One region of the Peribacillus sp. NPDC097198 genome, then DNA from elsewhere that is predicted to be linked to it. Evidence: riboswitches for the same ligand, from Rfam matches in the RefSeq annotation. Region 1 holds a riboswitch; the other holds the start of a gene.
What was found. A riboswitch is a leader RNA that binds a small molecule or an ion and turns the genes downstream of it on or off. The one in region 1 is predicted to bind lysine.
Positions count from the first base shown of each region.

Region 2: another riboswitch for lysine. It lies ahead of ACIQXQ_RS13560 (aspartate kinase); the one in region 1 lies ahead of ACIQXQ_RS00940 (amino acid permease).

Region 1 covers NZ_JBIWDO010000001.1:176,440-179,862, reverse strand. Annotated here, with positions in the region: gene ACIQXQ_RS00940 (amino acid permease) at 11-1,462, opposite strand; lysine riboswitch at 1,560-1,742, opposite strand; gene ACIQXQ_RS00935 (LacI family DNA-binding transcriptional regulator) at 1,973-2,935, opposite strand; gene ACIQXQ_RS00930 (hypothetical protein) at 3,023-3,175, shown strand; gene ACIQXQ_RS00925 (hypothetical protein) at 3,177-3,423, opposite strand, start outside.
Region 2 covers NZ_JBIWDO010000007.1:20,612-24,034, forward strand. Annotated here, with positions in the region: gene uvrC (excinuclease ABC subunit UvrC) at 1-1,422, shown strand, start outside; lysine riboswitch at 1,484-1,661, shown strand; gene ACIQXQ_RS13560 (aspartate kinase) at 1,750-2,982, shown strand; gene ACIQXQ_RS13565 (DUF3899 domain-containing protein) at 3,090-3,423, opposite strand, start outside.

The DNA of each region.
Region 1 (3,423 bases):
GTCCTTTTTTTTATTTCACTTTTAGATCACATTCCTCAAGGGGAATGATTTTGGATTTATGTTTAATTTTATATCCGAGCCAGAGAACGAAGAACAAAAGAAGACCAATGTAGGAAACAAACATGGAGTTCCAATCAATTCCGTCTGTGCTGAAAGCTTGATAGCCTTGTCCAAGGATGATGAAGAGGCAAAGGACAAGCGCAAAAACCGGACCGAACGGAAAGGTTCTTGAACGGTATGGGAGGTCATTTAAATCCAGACCTTGAGCGATATAAGCTTTTCGGAATCGATAGTGGGCAAGGGCAATCCCGACCCATGTGACGAAACCAGCCATGCCGGAAGCGTTCAGTAACCAAATATACACGACTCCATCCCCGAAGAAGGAAGCCAAGAAAGCAAGACATCCGACTAAAGAAGTCACGATAAGAGCATTTACAGGTACGCCTCTTTTATCAAGCTTGCCAAGGAACTTCGGTGCTTTTCCGTCACGTGCTAAATCCCATAGCATACGGGTTGAGGCATACATGCCAGAGTTACCAGCTGAAAGTACGGATGTTAAAATGACTGCGTTCATGACAGCAGCGGCAAAGGCAAGGCCTGCGCGTTCAAAAACAAGCGTAAATGGACTGACGGCAACATCTTCACTTAGTAAACGTGCATCCGTGAAAGGAATGATCATTCCTATGACAAAGATTGCTAGGATATAGAATAAGATAATGCGCCAAAAAACGGATTTGATCGCCCTAGGGATGTTTTTCTCAGGATCTTCACTTTCTCCAGCGGTTACTCCAAGCAATTCCGTTCCTTGGAAGGAGAAGCCAGCTGCCATGAAGACTCCTAGAATGGTAAAGAAGCCTCCATTAAATGGCCCATCACCCATGGTGAAATTAGAAAAACCAATCGGATCATTTCCGCCCATGATGCCAAAAATGATTAAAAAACCAGTAATTAAGAAGATAATGACGGTCACGATTTTAATCATTGCAAACCAATATTCGGCTTCGCCAAAGCCCTTAACGGACATATAGTTAATTAAGAACATGATGAGTAATGCAACGGCACTCCAAATGAATGATGGAGTATCCGGGAACCAAAATTTCATGATCAGGACAACGGCCGCCAATTCAGCTGCTATCGTGATGGCCCAGTTATACCAATAATTCCACCCAATCGCAAAACCGAAAGAGGGATCGACGAATTTGGATGCATAAACGCGGAACGAACCGGCAACTGGCATATAAGCAGCCATCTCGGCAAGGCTTGTCATTAAATAAAAAACCATGGCGCCAATTACCGCATAAGCAACTAATGCACCACCGGGGCCAGCCGTATGAATGGCACCACCACTCGCTAAAAATAGTCCGGTGCCGATTGTTCCACCTAGAGATATCATCATAAGGTGCCTAGCTTTCAGACTCCTTTTCAGTTCAGTAGGATTTGAATTTTGTTGTTGATTTTTCAATTGATGTTACACTCCTTTTTATGGGAAGGGGACGGAATATAAAAAAAACAGCAGTCGAAAAAGATCGACGGCTGTATATAGATACCCGTTTAATCCTTCCGAAGATAGCTCCCCACGTTTTATGAAAACGTGACAGTGATGTTCCTGTTCGAAAACATCGCCAGCCTAGAAATACAAGGAATATTTCTACACTTCGGCAACTTATCCTTTCAAACGGAGTCGTCAACTTTCCTGAATCTCGTCCGTGTTACTTTTATAAGCCGCAGCCTCTAACTCATCGGTAAATGAGGAAGTATTCAATTCGTACTGTTAATAACGCGAATTTTAAATGGTGACATACAGTTTGTGAGTCACTGAATGAAATTTGCTATATTAAAATTATAAAATATTCCTCTAGAGAGCGCAATGTTTATTTTTCAAGTATCTTTTTCCCTAATTAGACATGAATCAAACCATTTAGTGTTCAAATAGATAATATAGGTGAATAATAAAAACAAATAATTCTGATTATTATACACTTTTTCGCGTTATAAGGCTGAAACCTAGCTTTACATGTTTGATCGTGGCAGGATCCTCAAAAAGGTCAACAGCCATTCTCCCAATCGAATCCAAGGGTAGGGATATAGTCGAGATGTCCAGCATTTCGCTAATACTATCGTTATTGAAACCAAGGATGGCGACGTCTTCAGGTATCTTAACTCCCGCTTTTTGAGCGGAAATGATGAAGCCAGCTGCCGTATCATCGTTCGTTATAATGATGGCCTCTGGCTTATCCTGCATGGCGACCCATTCTTGAAAGGCCCTTTCTCCGTCTTTGATATAGTAACTGCCTTCAAACAGCCATTCCTCTTTACTTATAAAATGATGTTTTTTCATGCTATCTTCAAACGCCTTTATCCGAAGTGAACTATTCCTGCTCTTTTTTCGCCCAAGGCTGTAGCCTATTTTCTTATATCCCTTGTTTACCAAGTAGTCGAGGGCTGAGGAAAAGGCGGCATAATGGTCGATGCTGATCGAAGAAAATTCTGACTGCGATGTATCTTCACATAAGATAATCGGACCGTAGACATGATACTCCAAGAGCACTTTCATTTCTGAGATTCTAGAACAGACGATGATGCCATCGAGTTGCTTCATTTGTAACATTTTCAGTGCTTGGATTTCTTTCTCTCTTTCATATTGTGTTTGGAAGATGACAATATGGTAACCAAGGACATTTGCTTGTTTATTAATTCCCTGGATGATTGCTCCGTAATAGGGGTGATTGGTGTATGGAATGATGACGCCAATCAGATGAGTCTTGCCTTTCGTAAGATGGATGGCGTTGATATTTCTCGTATAGTTCAATTGCTCGATGGCCTTTAGTACACTCTTTCTCTTTTCCTCACTTACATAAGGATGGTTATTCATCACGCGAGATACGGTCGTAATCGATACACCTGCATATTCAGCGATTTTTTTTATGTTCGTCATTAGATCACCATTTTTCGTTTTTTACAGTCTACCCTATGAAACCCATTTCAGAGCAAGAGAACGAAAGCATAAAGGGGAAATGCCTTCATGCTGGGACTTGTTCTGGTATGGGTTTCATCCTTTAAGATTAATAAAAGTCTTGAAGGAGGGATGAAGATGTTAACGACTTTGCTTTGTTTGATCGTGCTTTGCGGGATTGAGTTGGGGTTAGCTTATCTAGCAGTAAAATCACAAAAATGATTTAAAGCTTTGCTTCATAATAAAAAACGGAAATCGCCCATGACCCGAGATGAAGAAGTAAGAGAATACCTAGAACAGGGGCAACAGAGAGTTTTACGCCAAAAAATAATAAGAAGAAAAAGATATAGATCCCAAAAAGGGTGAAAAACCAGCTGGTTGCCCGTGCTTTAGTTCGGATGAGGTCAAATCGTTCATCCAATCCCCGTCGCTTGGCAGCGGCACGGCGACCTCCCCTTAATCCAGCCAGC
Region 2 (3,423 bases), on a different contig from region 1:
GTCAAAAAAGATAAAGGGAAATACTTTGGTCCTTATCCCAATGCTTTTGCGGCCAATGAAACGAAAAAACTTCTGGATCGGATCTATCCATTAAGGAAATGTAATACGCTTCCAGACCGTGTCTGCCTATATTACCACCTTGGCCAGTGCTTGGCCCCTTGCGTTTATGATGTAGAGGAACGGGAATATAAGCAAATCGTCGATGATATTAACCGATTTTTAAATGGCGGTCATACCGAGATAAAGAAAGAACTCACGGAAAAAATGCTTGAAGCCTCTGAAATGCTCGATTTTGAACGGGCGAAGGAATATCGGGATAAAATTGCCCACATCGAGATTACAATGGAAAAACAGAAAATGATGACGACTGATTTCATTGACAGGGACGTATTCGGTTTTGCCTATGATAAAGGGTGGATGTGCGTACAAGTATTTTTTGTGCGACAAGGGAAACTGATTGAAAGAGATGTTTCGCTCTTTCCGGTCTACGATGAACCGGAACAGGAGCTTCTTACGTATCTCGGACAGTTTTATGAAAAGGCCAATCACTTTAAGCCAAAAGAGATATTGTTGCCGGAGTCTGTTGATGCCGAGCTGGCGGAGAGCTTGCTTGGTGTAAAAACGCTTCATCCGAAAAGGGGCGCGAAAAAGGATATGCTGCAATTGGCAAATAAAAACGCCTCCATCGCCCTTCAAGAGAAGTTCTCATTAATTGAACGGGATGAAGAAAGAACGATCAAGGCAGTGGAGAATTTAGGGGATAAGTTAGGCATCTACACTCCACATCGTATCGAGGCTTTTGATAACTCGAATATTCAAGGAAGTGATCCTGTATCTGCTTTGGTCGTTTTCATTGATGGCAAGCCGGAAAAGCGGGAGTATCGAAAGTATAAAATTAAAACGGTGAAAGGGCCTGATGATTACGAATCGATGCGTGAAGTTGTCCGAAGAAGATATTCACGCGTCTTAAAAGATGGCCTTCCACTTCCTGACTTGATCATCATCGATGGAGGGAAAGGACATGTGGAGGCCGTTCGGGACATTTTGGAAAATGAACTCGGTCTCGATATTCCGCTTTCTGGCCTTATTAAGGATGAAAAACACAGGACATCCCAATTGATGATTGGAAACCCGCTCGAACTGATTCCACTTGATTCGCGAAGTCAGGAATTTTACTTGCTACAAAGAATCCAAGATGAAGTGCATCGGTTCGCGATTACCTTCCATCGCCAGCTTCGTGGGAAAAATGCCATTCATTCACTTCTGGATGATATTCCAGGTGTAGGTGAGAAAAGAAGAAAGCAGCTGTTACGGCATTTCGGGTCATTGAAAAAAATGAAAGAGGCCTCAGTCGAACAGATAATCGAAGCGGGAATGCCTAAAAATGTAGCGGATGGAATCTTTAGAAAATTACAAGAATGACCTTGCGAGTGTCTTTTTCCTATGCTATGCTTAAAAGGGATTTTTAAACAAGACAATTTAAAGTGCTGATAGAGGTGCGGAATTCAATAGTAAAAACCTAGAGAAGTATGAGCTTCAATGAAGGGTTTTGAAAGGGAATGACGCCGAAGGAAAACAAGACTCATACCTTGTTTTTCTGGTCTGACCATTTAAAAGATGGCAGATTGTCAGGGTTGATACCTTGGAGAGCTATCTCACTGTGATTACTGAACGGATACGTAACCACAGCAATGAGATATTCTCATTGCTTTTTTTATTGCCTAAAAAAGATAGAGAGGGTGCATGAGAATGGCACTGATTGTACAAAAATTTGGCGGTACTTCTGTAGGGAGTGTCGAGAAAATCAAACATGTCGCTAATCGTGTAATCGAGGAAGCTGAAAAAGGTAATGACGTCGTTGTCGTTGTTTCGGCAATGGGGAAGACAACGGATGAATTGGTTTCCATGGCAAGAGATATTTCCGCATCCCCTAGTAAGAGGGAAATGGATATGTTATTGACGACCGGGGAACAAGTTACGATTGCCTTGTTAACGATGGCATTGGTGGAAAAGGGGCATGAAGCCGTATCCTTTACGGGCTGGCAGGCTGGGATGCAGACAGAGTCCGTTCACGGAAATGCGCGAATTTTAAATATCGATGCTTCCAGAATTCAAGCGCAGTTACAAGCAAAAAAGATCGTCATCGTTGCCGGTTTTCAAGGAATGGATGAACATGGGGAAATCACGACATTGGGTCGGGGCGGTTCCGATACAACGGCGGTTGCCATAGCCGCAGCACTACACGCAAACCGATGCGACATTTATACCGATGTAACCGGTGTTTTCACAACAGATCCACGCTACATAAAAAACGCCAGGAAATTAACATCCGTATCTTATGACGAAATGTTGGAGCTGGCCCATTTAGGGGCTGGGGTCCTGCACCCACGGGCCGTTGAATATGCAAAAAACTATCAAATCTCGCTTGAAGTCCGTTCAAGCTTAGAAAAAGAATCTGGGACCATCATTGAGGAGGAAGCGAATATGGAAGAGAATTTAATTGTACGGGGTATTGCTTTTGAGGATAGCATCACAAGAGTTACAGTGAACGGCTTGCCTCGATCACTTGGTGTATTATCCACGATTTTCACGACACTGGCGAAAAATCACATAAATGTAGATATCATCATCCAGAGCATGACATCAGAAGATACGACCAATCTCTCTTTCTCTATTAAAAGCGAAGATACAAAAGCAGCTTTAATGGTTCTTGAAAACAATAAAAGCCAGTTGGAATTTGATGGTATAGAAACGGAAGGCGAGTTGGCTAAAGTCTCTATCGTAGGTTCAGGAATGGTTTCCAATCCCGGAGTGGCCGCAGAGATGTTTGAAGTCATGGCGAATACAGGGATCCAAGTGAAAATGGTCAGCACTTCGGAAATCAAAGTTTCTACCGTCGTAAACGAAAAGGAAATGGTCAAAGCGGTCGAAGCGCTACACGAGGCATTCAAACTTGGACAGCACGCCAAAGTCCTTGCCTGATTGATTAAAACTGATGAAAAGATGTACCTAATGCTTTTATAAAGAAAAAGGGCACCTAAAAAAAGGTTGCCCTTTTTCGGTGCCCGGACTCTATGGAAAGATTAAGATTAAAGATAATAGACGGCTAGAGAGAGTAGCATGATACACAACATGATAAGGCCTAAGACCAGGGAAAAGGAAGAGGAAAGGGAGATGATATCGGAAAGTTTAGGGATATCTTCTTTCTCCTCTCCTACATGCTGATTTTGTATTTGGAATACTCTCCGGAAACTATAAAAGACTACGTCGAAAAATCCTCGTTGGACGACGAAAGTAACCAATGCTAGAAGAATCAGTCCTCCACTGATGTAAAAGGTCATATTAATAAAATTCAATAGAGAGAGATCTTGATGGAATATAAGGGATAACAAAATGGATAGCACGATACCAAATCCCGTACCT